DNA from 2 places in the Streptomyces sp. NPDC058052 genome. Region 1 is predicted to be linked to the other one. Evidence: riboswitches for the same ligand, from Rfam matches in the RefSeq annotation. Region 1 holds a riboswitch; the other holds the start of a gene.
What was found. Region 1 has a riboswitch for ZMP and ZTP ahead of glyA (serine hydroxymethyltransferase). Riboswitches for the same ligand answer to the same signal wherever they lie in the genome.
Positions count from the first base shown of each region.

Region 2: linked by a shared signal. The riboswitch ahead of ACFVU3_RS30000 (phosphoribosylaminoimidazolecarboxamide formyltransferase) and the one ahead of glyA (serine hydroxymethyltransferase) in region 1 are both predicted to bind ZMP and ZTP.

Region 1 covers NZ_JBHVRX010000040.1:29,396-36,999, forward strand. The annotation lists gene ACFVU3_RS35130 (hypothetical protein) at 1-57, shown strand, start outside; gene ACFVU3_RS35135 (glutathionylspermidine synthase family protein) at 76-1,257, shown strand; gene ACFVU3_RS35140 (polysaccharide deacetylase family protein) at 1,294-1,989, opposite strand; gene rocD (ornithine--oxo-acid transaminase) at 2,081-3,286, opposite strand; ZMP/ZTP riboswitch at 3,393-3,483, shown strand; gene glyA (serine hydroxymethyltransferase) at 3,547-4,836, shown strand; gene ACFVU3_RS35155 (hypothetical protein) at 4,849-5,637, opposite strand; gene ACFVU3_RS35160 (RNA polymerase sigma factor) at 5,630-6,232, opposite strand; gene trpS (tryptophan--tRNA ligase) at 6,289-7,305, shown strand; gene ACFVU3_RS35170 (2'-5' RNA ligase family protein) at 7,421-7,604, shown strand, end outside.
Region 2 covers NZ_JBHVRX010000027.1:51,352-58,955, reverse strand. The annotation lists gene ACFVU3_RS30020 (sugar ABC transporter permease) at 1-929, shown strand, start outside; gene ACFVU3_RS30015 (nucleoside hydrolase) at 990-1,943, opposite strand; gene ACFVU3_RS30010 (hypothetical protein) at 2,063-2,689, shown strand; gene ACFVU3_RS30005 (FAD-dependent monooxygenase) at 2,879-4,099, shown strand; gene ACFVU3_RS30000 (phosphoribosylaminoimidazolecarboxamide formyltransferase) at 4,139-5,155, opposite strand; ZMP/ZTP riboswitch at 5,182-5,268, opposite strand; gene ACFVU3_RS29995 (hypothetical protein) at 5,362-5,661, opposite strand; gene ACFVU3_RS29990 (DUF1876 domain-containing protein) at 5,864-6,163, shown strand; gene ACFVU3_RS29985 (CBS domain-containing protein) at 6,274-6,870, opposite strand; gene ACFVU3_RS29980 (YncE family protein) at 7,162-7,604, shown strand, end outside.

The DNA of each region.
Region 1 (7,604 bases):
AAGGCCGTCGACACCGGCGGCTTCGGCTGCTCGTCCTCCGGGTCGAGCGGCGGCTGAGGCGGGCGGACCGGCACCATGGAACGGCACACCATCGAGCCCCGTCCGGGCTGGCAGGAGACGGTCGAGGAGCAGGGGCTCGTCTATCCGCTGACCCGCTATCCGGACGGTTCGCTGCGCCCGTACTGGGACGAGAGCGCGTACTACTCCTTCACGCTGCCCGAGGTCGAGGCGCTGGAGGAGGTCGTCGAGGAGCTGCACGCCATGTGCCTCGCGGCGGCCGCGCACATCGTCGAGCGGAACCGTTTCGCCGATCTCGGGATCACCGATCCCCGGATCGCCGGGCGGGTCGCCGAGTCCTGGCGCCGGCGTGCCGAACTCCCCTCCCTCTACGCCCGCTTCGACCTCGTCTACGACGGCACCGGCCCGGCGAAGATGCTGGAGTACAACGCGGACACCCCGACCTCCCTGGTGGAGGCGGCGAGCCCGCAGTGGTTCTGGATGGAGGAACGCTTCCCCGGCGCCGACCAGTGGAACTCGCTCCACGAGCGCCTGGTGGACGCCTGGAAGCGGCAGGCGAAGCTGCTGCCGCCCGGCCCGGTCCACTTCGCCCACTCCGAGACCGACGAGCTCGGCGAGGACCTCATGACGGTCGCGTACCTGCGCGAGACCGCCGAGCAGGCCGGACTCGCCACCGAGGCGCTCTCCGTGGAGCGGATCGGCTGGGACCGGCTCTCCCGCCGCTTCGTCGACGAGAAGCTGCGGTTCATCCGCAGCTGCTTCAAGCTCTACCCGTGGGAGTGGCTGGTCACCGACCGCTTCGGCAAGCACGTCCTGTCCACCCTGGACAACGGCGGCGGCTCCGGAACCACCTGCTGGATCGAACCCGCCTGGAAGATGCTGCTCTCCAACAAGGCGCTGCTCGCGATCCTCTGGGAGCTCTACCCCGGCCACCCCAACCTGCTGCCCGCCTACCTCGACGGGCCGCGCGAACTGGCGACGACCACCGGCTGGGCGGCCAAGCCGCTGCTCGGCCGGGAGGGCGCCGGCGTCACCCTGCACGAACCCGGCGGCGAGCCCGTCGTCCGCGACGAGCCCTGCTGCTACCAGGGCCTGGCCCCGCTCCCCGACTTCGACGGCAACCGCACGCTGCTCGGCGCCTGGGTCGTCGAGGACGAGGCCGCCGGGCTCGGCATCCGGGAGTCGGCGGGCGCGATCACCGACGAGTACGCCCGCTTCCTCCCGCACGTCATCCTCTGACCGCGCGTCATCCTCTGGACCCCGCGGTCCCGGGGGCTACTCCGGCACGTACTCCCGCAGCGGCGCCGGCTTCAGTCCGGCCACCTCGGCGAGGGCCAGGGCCCGCTCCAGGTCCTGCTCCAGCGTCTCGTTGAAGTGCAGCAGGATGATGTCGCCGGCCCTCAGGGACGGCGTCGGCGGGGTCCACTGGCCCCAGGTGGTCAGGTCGTACGTCCACGTCACCACGGCCTTCGCCCCGCAGGCGCGGGCGGTGGTCCGGGTGGTCGCGTCGTACGCCCCGTACGGCGGGCGCAGCAGCCGCGGCCCGTCGCCGAACTCCGCGAGCTGCGCGTCCCGCGCCCCGCAGACCTCGGCCCGCTGTCCGGCCGCGTCGAGCGTGGTGAGGTCCGGGTGGCCGACCGTGTGGTTCTCGATCCGCACCCGCCCGTGGTCGAGCAGCCGGTGGAAGTACCCGGAGTCGTACGCGTACGCCCCCGGCAGCAGGAAGAGCGAGGCGGGCACCCGACGGTCGAGCAGCAGCTTCGCCGCGGCCGGGTCGTGGAACCAGCCGTCGTCGATGGTGATGAAGACGACCGGGTCGGTGGTCTCGACCCGGGAGACCACGGGCGCGGGCCCGGGCCAGGCCGCCTCCGGGGCGGCGTGCGCGGGGCCGCCGACGGCCCCGAGGAGGGCGAGCGGGACGAGGGCGGCGAGCGCGCCACGCAGCGCGTGACGCAGGCGGAGTCTCGGCATGGCCGCATCATTGGCCTAGACCAACTCTGGTGTCAATGGCCCGAGTTGCCCCGGGGCGACGGACCCGCCGCCGCCCCGGAACCGGACCCGGTCAGTCCGACAGCACCGCCCGCAGCTGCTCCAGACCCCAGTCCAGGTCCTCCTTCGAGATCACCAGCGGCGGCGCGATCCGGATCGTCGAGCCGTGGGTGTCCTTCACCAGCACCCCCCGCTCCATCAGCCGCTCCGAGATCTGCCGGCCCGTGCCCCGCGCCGGCACGATGTCCACGCCCGCCCACAGGCCGCGGCCCCGCACCGCCTCCACCGCGCCGCCGCCCACGAGCAGCCCCAGCTCCGCGTGCAGATGCTCGCCCAGCTCCGCCGCCCGCTGCTGGTACTCCCCGGTCCGCAGCATCGCGATCACCTCCAGCGCCACCGCGCAGGCCAGCGGGTTCCCGCCGAAGGTCGAACCGTGCTCGCCCGGCTTGAACACCCCCAGCACGTCCGCGTCCGCGACCACCGCCGACACCGGCACCACACCACCGCCCAGCGCCTTGCCCAGGATGTACACGTCCGGGACGACCCCGTCGTGCTCACAGGCGAAGGTCCGGCCCGTCCGGCCCAGACCCGACTGGATCTCGTCCGCCATGAACAGCACGTTCCGCCGGGTCGTCAGCTCCCGCACCCCGCGCAGATAACCGGCCGGCGGCACCAGCACGCCCGCCTCGCCCTGGATCGGTTCCAGCAGCACCGCCACCGTGTTCTCGGTGACCGCCGCCTCCAGCGCCGTCAGATCGCCGTACGGCACGATCTCGAACCCCGGCGTGTACGGACCGAAGTGGTCCCGGGCGTCGTGGTCGGTCGAGAAGGAGACGATCGTCGTCGTCCGCCCGTGGAAGTTGTTCCCCGCCACCACGATCTTCGCGTGCCCGTCCGGCACGCCCTTCACCTCGTACCCCCACTTCCGGGCCGTCTTCACGGCCGTCTCGACCGCCTCCGCGCCGGTGTTCATCGGCAGCACCGTCTCCTTGCCGCACAGCTCCGCCAGCCGGGTGCAGAACTCGGCGAAGCGGTCGTGGTGGAACGCCCGCGACGTGAGCGTCACCCGCTCCAGCTGGGCCTTCGCCGCCTCGATCAGCCGGCGGTTGCCGTGCCCGAAGTTCAGCGCCGAATAGCCGGCGAGCATGTCCAGGAAACGACGCCCCTCGACATCCGTCATCCAGGCCCCCTCCGCGGAGGCGACGACGACGGGCAGGGGGTGGTAGTTGTGGGCGCTGTGCGCCTCCGAGGCAACGATCTCGTCTTGCGTTCTCGACACGGGATCTCCGATCGTCCTGCGGCCGGGGTGTGTTGTGGCCCCTTCTTATCGTCGCTCGCATCCCGGACGAAGAAACCTCGCAGGACGGCGCGCCCGTTACTCTGTCCCCACGCACGGCGACTGGCGTACGGGGAACCGACCCCGGGGGAGCCGCGCGCGCTCCACCACACGAGGTGCCGCTCGCCTGGGCATCACGGGACCGCCCCGCGTCCCGTGCGACACCTCGCCCGGGACGTTCCGACGTACTCCCGGAGGAACACGTGACCACCCCGCCGCCCGCCCCGCACCGTCCCGCCGGCCACCCCGCGCTCCGCGCCGCCGACCCCGAGCTCGCCGCCCTCGTCGGCGCCGAGGAACGGCTCCAGGCCGACACCCTCCGCCTCATCCCGAGCGAGAACTACGTCTCCGCCGCCGTCCTCGAAGCCTCCGGCACCGTCCTCCAGAACAAGTACAGCGAGGGCTACCCCGGCCGCCGCTACTACGAGGGCCAGCAGGTGATCGACCAGGTCGAGACCCTCGCGATCGAGCGCGCCAAGGCCCTTTTCGGCGTCGATCACGCCAACGTCCAGCCCTACTCCGGCTCCCCGGCCAACCTCGCCGTCCACCTCGCCTTCGCGCGGCCCGGCGACACCGTCATGGGCATGGCGCTCCCCATGGGCGGCCACCTCACCCACGGCTGGGGCGTCTCCGCCACCGGAACCTGGTTCCGTGGCGTCCAGTACGGCGTCCGCCGCGACGACGGCCTCATCGACTACGACCAGGTCCGCGACCTCGCCCTCGCCGAACGCCCGAAGATCATCTTCTGTGGCGGCACCGCCCTGCCCCGCACCATCGACTTCGCCGCCTTCGGTGAGATCGCCCGCGAGGCCGGCGCCGTCCTCGTCGCCGACATCGCCCACATCGCCGGCCTGATCGCCGGCGGCGCCCACCCCTCCCCGTCCGGCCACGTGGACGTCATCTCCACGACCACCCACAAGACCCTCCGCGGTCCGCGCGGCGCCATGCTGATGTCCACCGAGGAGCACGCCAAGGCGCTCGACAAGGCCGTCTTCCCCGGCCTCCAGGGCGGCCCGCACAACCAGACCACCGCCGCCATCGCCGTCGCCCTCCGCGAGGCCGCCCAGCCCTCCTTCCGCGACTACGCCCACGCCGTCGTCGCCAACGCCAAGGCCCTCGCCGACGCCCTCCTCGCCCGCGGCTTCGACCTGGTCTCCGGCGGCACCGACAACCACCTGATCCTGATGGACCTCACCCCGAAGCAGGTCCCCGGCAAGACCGCCGCCAAGGCCCTCGACCGCGCCGGCATCGTCGTCAACCACAACACCGTCCCCTACGACACCCGGAAGCCCTTCGACCCCTCCGGCGTCCGCATCGGCACCCCCTCCCTCACCTCCCGCGGCCTGACCCCGGCCCACATGGACCAGGTCGCCGACTGGATCGACCGCGCCGTCACCGCCGCCGCGGCCGAGGACGAGGCCACCCTCGCCACGATCCGCGCCGAGGTCGCCGACCTGATGGCAGCCCACCCCGCGCCGGGCCTCCCCGTCTGACCCTCCGGCCCGCTACCGGACGGAGGCCGCCACCCGCAGCGCCTCCGTCCGGTCCGGTATCCCCTCCAGCCGCAGCGTCAGCCCCGCCGACGGGCGGACCCACAGCAGCGTCGGCCCGGCCGCCCGCACCTCCTGCCGCCACCGGCCCTCGACCGAGGAGAGCGGGAAGGCCAGCCGGTGCGGCTCGGCGAACCAGTACGCCGCCGTCCCGTCCGCGAGCACCACCGGCTCCGGCTGCACCCGGACCTCCTTCACGAAGCCCGGGTCCAGAGCGCCGGGGAACACGTCCAGCCGGACCACCGCCCCGGCCGCCGACCGCCAGCAGACGCCGACCACCGCCGCCGGCTCCCGCCCCGTCACCGACGTGACCGCCCCGGCCACCCCCTCCGGCAGCGGCGGAGCGAACCCCGCCCGCCGGGCCGCCTCCGCCACCGGCACCGGATCGGGACACCCCGGGACCTCCTCCGCGGCCACCGGCGGCGCGCCCGGCGCGTACTCCACCGCGACCCCGCCCACTCCCAGCCACTCCACCACCGCCGCCCGCACCGGCGGCGTCAGCACCGCCACCACCAGCACCCCGGACAGCGCCGCCAGCAGCGCCCGCCACCGCCGCCGCAGCCACCCCCGCCACCCGGCCCGCTCCGGCTCCGGCTCCACCACCGGCACGGGCACGTGCTCGGCCAGGAGCTGGGCCAGCACCCGCTCGGCCATCGACTCCCCGTCCACGTCCGGCACCCGCAGCGACCGCCCGAGCTCCCTCAGCTCCCGCGGCAGCCCCCCGGGCCGCTCGTCCTCACGCACGCTCCCCACCTCGCTTCGCCTCCCGCGCCCCCATCGCGAGCCCCAGCTTCTTCAGCGCCCGGCTCAGCCGCGACTTCACCGTCCCCCGCGGCCACCCCAGCGCCTCGGCCGTCTCCGCCTCGTCCAGCTCCAGCAGATAGCGGTGCACCACCACCCGCCGGTGCTCCTCCGGCAGCCCGTCCAGCGCCGCCCACAGCCGCCGGCGCCGCTCGCCGTCCACCGCCGCCACCGCCGGGTCCGCCGACTCCGGTATCAGCGGCTCGCCCGCGAGCAGCTCCGCCTCCCGCCCCGCCACCGCCCGCTGCCGGCCCGCCGAACGCAGTGTGTTCCTCGTCTCATTGGCCACGATGCTCAGCAGCCACGGCCGGAAGGACGCCCCCTCCCGGAACCTCCCCAGCGAGCGGTACGCCTTGAAGAACGCCGCCTGCACCACGTCCTCGGCCTCCGCACCCGCCCCGCACGCCACCGCCGCCCGCAGCGCCACCGCCGTGTGCGCGCGGACCAGCTCCGCGTACGCCTCCGGCTCTCCGGCGCGCACCCGGGCGATCACGGCGCTCTCGTCGACGACGGCCGAGCCCCCCTCCCGTGTCCTCACACTCTTGGTACACCGGCAGTCGGGGATCGGTTCCCACACCTGAGAGAATGATGTGCATGGCCTCTGATGCACGTCCTCGCGCGCTCTCCGGAATCCAGCCCACCGCGGGCTCGTTCCACCTCGGCAACTACCTCGGTGCGATCAGGCAGTACGTCGCGCTGCAGGAGACCCACGACGCCTTCTACATGGTCGTCGACCTGCACGCCATCACGGTCCCCCAGGACCCGGCCGAGCTCCGTGCCAACACCCGGCTCGCCGCCGCGCAGCTCCTCGCCGCCGGCCTCGACCCCGAGCGCTGCACCCTCTTCATCCAGAGCCACGTCCCCGAGCACGCGCAGCTCGGCTGGGTCATGAACTGCCTCACCGGCTTCGGCGAGGCGTCCCGCATGACCCAGTTCAAGGACAAGTCCGCCAGGCAGGGAGCCGACCGCGCCACCGTCGGCCTCTTCACCTACCCGATCCTCCAGGTCGCGGACATCCTGCTCTACCAGGCCACGCACGTCCCCGTCGGCGAGGACCAGCGCCAGCACATCGAGCTGACCCGCGACCTCGCGGAGCGCTTCAACGGCCGCTTCGGCGACACCTTCACCGTCCCGGCGCCGTACATCGTCAAGGAGACCGGGAAGATCTACGACCTCCAGGACCCGACGATCAAGATGAGCAAGTCGGCGTCCACGCCGAAGGGCCTCATCAACCTCCTCGACGACCCGAAGGTCACCGCGAAGAAGGTCAAGAGCGCCGTCACCGACACCGACACGGTGATCCGCTTCGACCCGGAGAACAAGGCCGGCGTCTCCAACCTGCTCACGATCATGTCCACCCTCACGGGCACCGGCATCGCGGAGCTGGAGAAGAGCTACGAGGGCAAGATGTACGGCGCCCTCAAGACCGACCTCGCCGAGGTCATGGTGGACTTCGTCACCCCCTTCCGGACCCGCACCCAGGAATACCTGGACGACCCGGAGACGCTGGACTCGGTCCTGGCCAAGGGCGCGGAGAAGGCCCGTGCGGTCGCCGCCGAGACGCTGGCGCAGACCTACGACAAGATCGGCTTCCTGCCCGCCAAGCACTGACGCCGCAGGAACACGGCACAGGGTCCGAGGACCCTGGCCATCGAGGTGGTGCAGGCCGCACACTGGCAGCCGCACCACCACACACCGACCCGATGAGACGACGGAGGAGAACGACGTGGGGACCGTAACGCTCGGCGTTTCGATCGCGGTCCCGGAGCCTCACGGCAGCCTGCTCCAGGAGCGGCGCGCGGGCTTCGGCGACCCCGCCGCGCACGCCATCCCCACCCACGTCACCCTCGTCCCGCCCACCGAGGTCGACCAGGACCGGCTCCCGGAGATCGAGGCGCACCTCACCGACG
Region 2 (7,604 bases), on a different contig from region 1:
CGGCGATCTTCGCCGTGCTGAACGTCATCAACGGCATGAACGAGTGGCTGGCGCTGCTGGTCGCCCTGGCCGGGGGAGCGGCGGTCGGACTCATCCACGGGTTCTTCTTCGCCAAGGTGGGCGTGCCCGCCTTCGTCGTCACGCTGGCGGGCAACCTCGCCTGGAACGGGCTGATGCTGCAGGTGCTCGGCACCAGCGGCACGGTCAACATCCCCAGCGAGAGCATCGTCTCCGAGCTCTACTCCACGATCTTCGAGAGCCCGGCCGCCGCCTACGTCACGGCGGCGGTGGGCGTCGGGCTGTTCCTGCTCGCCGGGCTGCTCGACGCCCGGCGCCGGCGGGCCGCCCGGGTGCCGTACCGTCCGCTCGCCGAGATCGTGCTGCGGACCGCCGTCATCGCGGCGATCGCCTTCGCCGCCGCGTACATCCTCAACCAGTACCGGGGGCTCCCGCTCGCGCTGCTGATCTTCCTGGTCCTGCTGGTGATCCTCGACTTCGTGCTGCGCCGCACCCGCTACGGGCGCCAGATCTTCGCCGTCGGCGGCAACATCGAGGGAGCCCGGCGGGCCGGCATCAGTGTGCCGTTCGTCCGCATGAGCGTCTTCACCGTCGCCGGCACGATGGCGGCCGTCGGCGGCCTCTTCCTCGCCGGACAGATCCAGTCCGCGAGCCAGACCTCCGGCGGCGGCAATCTCCTCATGAACGTGATCGCGGCCGCCGTCATCGGCGGGACGAGCCTCTTCGGCGGACGCGGCTCCGTCTGGTCCGCCCTGCTCGGCGCGCTCGTCATCGGCTCCATCCAGTCCGGCATGAACATCATGGGCGTCAGCAACGCCGTCCAGTTCATGATCACCGGCGCGGTGCTGCTGGCCGCCGTGGTCGTCGACTCGCTGTCCCGCCGCAGCCAGAAGGCCGCGGGCCGCGCCTGACGGGGCGGCCGCGTCTCCCGTGGAGCCTGAGCCGGCCCGGCGGGATCCGAACGGGACGGTCTAACGCCCCGAGGCGTCGCCCAGGGTCCGTACGGCCTCCACGATCAGGTCCCAGAACCGGTCCGTGTCGACGTCCGTGCCGACCTCGACGGCGGGGGGCAGGCCCGTCACCCCGTGCAGGTCCACCACGGTCGCGCCCCGGGTGTACGTGCCGTTCAGCTCCACCGTCACCGCCGCGCGCACCAGGCCCACGAGCGACGGGTCGATCAGATGGGCGACGGTGAGCGGGTCGTGCAGCGGGGGCGCGTCGAAGCCGTACACCTCGCGGTAGGTGGACGCGAAGTAGGTGAGCAGCTCGACGCAGAGCGCGCTGAGCGGGGTGCCGAGCGCCGCGATCCGGGCGACGACCTCGGCGGTCGCCCGGACCTGATGGGTCGCGTTGAGGCCGAACATGGTCACCGGCAGGCCGCTGCGGAAGACGATGTCCGCCGCCTCCGGATCGCACAGGATGTTGAACTCGGCCGCGGGCGTGGTGTTCCCGCGTCCGGTCGAGCCGCCCATGAGCACGATCCGCGCGATCCGGCCGGCGAGCTCGGGGTGGGCGAGGAGGAGGGCGGCGATGTTGGTGAGCGGCCCGGTCGGCACGAGCGTCACCGGTTCCGGGTGCGCCAGCAGGGTGTCCCGGACGAGGGCGAGGGCGTCGCGCGGGTCCTGCGGCACGTCCGGTTCGCCCGCGCCGAAGCCGGGCCCGTCCAGCCCCGAGTCGCCGTGGATGTTCTCGGCGGTCCGGCGCGCCCCGTGCAGGGGCCGGTCCCGGCCCGCCGCGATGGGCACACCCCGGATCCCGGCCACCGCGCACACCCGGCGGGCGTTGAGCGTGGTCTTCTCCAGGGTCTGGTTGCCCGCGACGGTGGTGAGGGCGAGCAGGTCGATCGCGGGGTGGGCGGCGGCCAGCAGGATGGCGAAGGCGTCGTCGTGACCGGGGTCGCAGTCGAGGATCACGGGAACCGGCATGCCCCCACCGTCCCACACGCCGCTCCCGGGGTGCCGCCGGTGGCCGGCCGACACGGCGGAGCGGAGCGATGTGACAGTAAAAACTGTCGAAATATGGTTCCGACAGGTAGGCTTGTCGCATGAACGATGTGGCTGGGATCCCGACCCCCGACAAGAGTGACGACGACTTCTGGACCGCCGTCTCGAACCTGGTGGAACCTCCCTGGAACGAGCCCACCCAGGACGACGCGTTCACCATGGACGAGGAGGTCCACGACGCCGTGCGCGCCCTGGCGGAGCGGATCTCCACCCGCCTGCTCGCCTACCGCGCGGCCGGCAAGACGCACGACCCCGTGCTCATGGCGGCGCCGGACGTGCAGCTCGCGCTCCTGCGGGCGCTGTACGAGGCCAAGCAGTCCGTCGACCGCCTCGCGGAGAGCGCCGCCACCGTCGCCGGCCGCAGCGGGGCGAACTACGCGCAGCTCGGCGCCGCCTGGGGCGGCATCAAGCGGCAGTCCGCCCGGCTCAAGTGGCCCCACGCCGTGGTCAGGAAGTCCACCAGCGAGTCCATCCCGCTCCACTACGCGGGCGGCACCGCCGTCGTGCACCACGACGCCGAGACCGACGCCTGGTGGTACACCGCCACCGCCGCGGACCAGCGGGAGAAGGAGTCCGAGCCCGTCCACGGCACCTACGCGGAGGCCATCGCCGGAGCGACCGAGTTCCTCCTCGCGCACGCCACGCCCGACCGGCACTCCCCGGAGTGACCCCGTCCGGCGCCTCCCGGCCCTGACGCCCTCCGCCGGATCCCGCGGTCCCGGCCGTCGCACCGGCCGCGCCCCGCCCGATACTGGATCACGGACCGTTCCGTGAGCGGTGGCCGGACGCGCGCGAACGAGGCGGCGGCCGCGGGTTCGCGGTGACAGCGGGTGGGCGGAACGGAAGGAGGCGGCTCCATGACGAGACGTCGTGCGGTCGTGGTCGGAGCCGGGATCGGCGGGCTCACCGCCGCCGTGGGGCTGCACCGCCGGGGCTGGCGGGTCACCGTCTGCGAACGCGCCCCCGAACCCCCCGTCACCGGAGCCGGCATCGGCCTCGCGCCCAACGCGCTGCGCGCGCTCCACGCGGTCGGCGTCGACGTCACCCGCGCCGCCGGCGGGGCCGTGCCCGAGTCGATGGGCGTGCGCCGGGCCGACGGCCGGTGGCTGACCCGTGTCCGCACCGCCGACATGGCGGCGCGCTACGGCATGCCCCCGATCGCCGTCCCCCGCCCCGCCCTCACCGCCGCACTGGCCGCCGCGCTCCCGGCGGGGGCGCTCCGCCACGGCACCACCGTGCTCGGCGTCGACGACGCCGCGGGCCGCCCCGTCGTGCGGACGGAGCACGGCCCCGGCCTGCCCGCGGACCTGGTGGTCGCCGCCGACGGGATCCACGGCCCGCTGCGCGGCGCGCACTTCCCCGCCCACCCCGGCCCGCGCTATCTCGGCGAGACGGCCTGGCGGGCCCTCGTGGAAGCCCCCGACCTGCGGATCGACGCCATGAGCGAGAGCTGGGGGCGGGGCGAGCGGTTCGGTGTGACCCCGCTCTCCGACGGCCGGTTCTACCTCTACGCCACCGCCGTCGTCCCGGCCGGAGCCCACCTGGCCGACGCACGTGCCGAGCTCCTCCGCCGCTTCGGCACGTGGCACGACCCGATTCCCGCCCTGCTGGAGCGCGTGGCCCGCCTCCCCGCCGCCGACGTCCTCCGCCACGACCTCCACGAACTGGCCGCCCCGCTCCCGCGCCTCCACCACGGCCGGATCGCCTGGCTCGGCGACGCCGCCCACGCCATGGCCCCCAACCTGGGCCAGGGCGGCTGCCAGGCCATCGAGGACGCGGTGGTCCTCGCCCACCTCCTCCCGGCCGGGGACACCGGAGGTCCGGGGGCCTCCGGTGGGGCCGGGGGCGACGCGGACGGCGTTCCGGCCGCTCTCGCCGCCTACACGGCCGCCCGCCGCGACCGGGCCGACGCCGTGCGCGTCCGCGCCCGCCGGGTCGGCCGCCTGGGGGCCCTCCGCCACCCCCTCGCGGCGACGGCCCGCGACCTGGCGGTCCTCGCCACCCCGACCCGCCTGGCCCTGCGCGGCATGGACGACCTGTTCGACGGCTTCCGCCTCCCGGACCGTCCGGCGGGGTGAGCCGCGGGGGCGCGGGGCGGAGGGCGACCGGGCGGCGGCTCAGTGGTGGAAGAGGCGCAGGCCCGTCCGCGCGAGCGTGACGCCGAGTTCCCGGCAGGCGTCCTCGACCTCGGCCGAGCGGATCGAACCGCCGGGCTCGGCGATGGCCGTGACGCCGTGGCGGTGGGCGTGGTCGACGTTGTCGCGGAAGGGCAGCGCGCCGTCCGACGCGAAGGACACCCCGGTCAGCCCGGCCAGCCACGCGGCCCGCGCGTCCGGGCCCAGGTCGCCGGGGTCCGTCGTGACGGCGGAGCGGAGGCGGGCGCGCTCGTCCGCGGTGAGGTCGCCCTCGGCGAGCCGGACCTGCCAGTTGATCCGGTCCTGCCGGCGGACGCCGGGCCGGAAGGCGAGGCCCTGGACGAGCGGGTGCCGGCGCAGCCACCACGTGTCCGCCTTGGCGCCCGCGAGGCGGGTGCAGTCGACCCGGGACTGCTGGCCGGCGCCGATGCCGAGGGTCCGGCCGTCGCGGACGTAGCAGACCGAGTTGGACTGGGTGTGGCGCAGCACGGCGAGCCCGAGGAGGAGGTCGGCGCGGGCCGCGTCGGAGAGCGCGCCGACGGGGACGTCCGTCAGGAGTTCCGGGGTGAGCGGGCTCCGGTCGCGGTCCTGGACGAGCCGCATCCCGAAGACCTCGCGGGCCTCCTCGTCCGGCGGCGCGAAGCCCGGATCGGCCTCCATCACCAGGAAGCCGCCGTTCTTCTTCCTCGCGAGGACCTCCAGGACGCCGGGCGCGTACCCGGGGGCGACGATCCCGTCCGAGACGACCCCGGCCAGCAGGTCCGCCAGTTCGAGGTCCACCTCGCGCGAGACGGCGGCGAAGTCCCCGTACGAGGACTTCGGGTCGGCGTCCCGGGCCCGGAGGTAGGCACCGGCCAGGGCGCCCACCCGGGCGGGGTCCACGCCGTACGGCCGGGCGGTCGCCTCGTCCACCGGGCCCGCGAGGGCGGCACCGGCCGGGGAGACGTGCTCGAACGACGCGGCGGCCGGCCGGCCCGAGGCCCGCTCCGCCTCCCGCACCAGCTCGGATCGATCGCGCCGATGGGGGAGGACGCCCAGGCGGTCGGCGTCGTGTCCGAGGGGGAGGGCCGCTTCCCTGTGGTGCTCCACGTGCGCCAGTCACGACCCGGGGTGATCGTATCCAGACGGGGCGGGGCGGGCAACAAAGGTCTGGTCCAAGGGCGTTGGGGCGCGTCGACGGGCGGCTCCCGGCCCGCCCCGCGCGTTCAGAGCCAGTCGTCCCCGCCGCCGGGTCCGGTGCCGCCCGGGGCGCCGTCGTCCGGGCGGCGGGCGCGGCGGCGCTTCTGCGACGGCGGCGCGGGGTAGCGGGACAGCAGGGCGTCCAGCTTCGCGAGAGCGGTGGCCGTGGCCATGAGGACGAGAGCGGTCGCCGCGAGTCCGACGCCGACGTGCAGGCCGCTCGCGCCCAGGACCGCACCGATCCCGAGGCTCGCGGGGACCCCGAGGCCGGCGACGGCCACCTGGAGCACCTCCAGCCGTCTGCGCGCGCCGAACCGGGCGGCCATAGCGGTTCCCCTTCGCCGTGAAGTCCCCGTGCCGGGGGTGGTTCCCGCCCCTCCGCGGCGGAACACCCGCCTCCACCCGTCGTCCGCCCGGGCCGCCGCGTGCGCCGGAGCCCCCATGGGCGGATCCTGGAAGGGACGGGGGAGCAGCGCCCCGGGCACGTACGGCACCGGCGGCGCCGACCGGCGTGCGAGGAGGCAGACCATGACGCGGAACCTGGAGTGGAGGGTCGGCCTGGAACTGAACGAGGAGGCGGGCCGGACCCAGGCCGAGGCCCGGCTCGACACGGGGACGGCGACCTTCACGGGACACGGATCGGCCCGCTGCAACCCGGCGGACACGGACGTGCCGGTGATCGGCGACGAGCTGGCCGCGAGCCGGGCCATGAAGGACCTGGCGGGCAAGCTGATGCGGGAGGCGAACCGCGAGATGGAGGCGGTGGGCGCCGGGACCGTACCGCGGCGCACGGGTCCCGGATACGGCTGGCCGGAGGCGGTCTCCTGAGGAGCCCGCCGTCCAGCGGACCACGGCCCCGCGGGAGCGCCACGCCCCCGCGGGGCCGCCCCGCGCCGCGGCCCCCTCCCGGCACCCCGCCCGGGTCCGGCCGCCGTCGCTCACTCCTCGGGAGGCTCCACGGTCAGGTGGTCGACGACCTCGACCACGCCGTCCACGGACTCGCACAGGCGCCGCAGCAGCGGGACGAGCTCCCCGCGCCCGACGGTGCCGCTGAGGGTGACCCGGCCCTCGTCGACGTCGATGTGGACGGCGGCGGGGGAGAGTCCGAGGATGCGGACGACCACGTCCTCGCGGATCTCCTCCTGGATCGAGCGGTCGCGGCGCAGGAAGAGCTGGAGCAGGTCGCTGCGGCTGAGGACCCCGATGAGCCGCCCGCCGGCGTCCACGACCGGCAGCCGCTTCACCCGGTGCCGCTCCATCAGCCGGGCCGCCTCGACGGCGGTCCAGGAGGGGCGGGCGGTGTGCACCGGGCTGGACATCATCGCCTCGGCGGTGCTGGGGCCGTCCTTGGCGGTGTGCCGGCGCAGCAGGTCCGCCTCGGAGACCACGCCCACCGGCCGGTTCTCCTCGTCGACGACCGGCACCGCCGTGATGCCGTACTCGTCGAGGAGCCGCGCGATCTCCTTGAACGGGGTCCCGCGCTGGACCGCGACCGCCGTAGGGGTCATCAGGTCCGCGACACTGCGGTGCCTCATCGTCCGTTCCGTCCCTTCTGAGGGTGACGGTTCCATGATCTCCCATCCGCGGCGGCGGGGGGACGGGCGGGGTCGGGGAGCCGAGGCGCGGGAGCGCGGGCGGGGCCGGTACGAGGGGCGGCCGGAGCGCGGGCGGGGCCGGGGCGAGGGCCCGGCGAAGGGTCGCGCGAGGAGCCCCGCGCGCCCCCGGTGAACGGGGTGCGGAAGACGTCTTGTGGGTGCGGCGGGTCCGTGGTTACCTCCGAGTTACCTCCGGTAAGTCATCGTCCCCGCAAGGAAGAAGGCTCCCCCATGCCCTCGGCTCGTACGACCCGGACCCGCCGTCTCGCGGTCGCCCTCGCCACCTGCCTGACGGCGTCCCTCTCGCTGCTCGCCCCCGCCGTCGCCGCGCCCCCGCCCGTCGCGTCCGGGGCCGCCGGCGCGCCCCTCGGCGAGGTGATGTTCGTCGGCAACAACTGGGACGGCACCGCCGATGTCATCGCCGCCCGCGGCGACTTCCACCGCATCGGCCGGATGAACGTGATCCCGGACAAGGAGGAGCGCCTCCGCGAGATCTACCTCAACCCCGTCAAGCTCGCGTTCTTCCTCGGCGTCCGCAGCGGACCGGGCGAGGGCCACGACCAGTTCGTGGACGACATGTACGCCACCCCGGACGGCACCGCCATGGTCGTCTCCCGGCCCAGCTTCGCCGACGTCGTCTCCCTCGACCTGCGCACCGGGCGCGTCAACTGGCG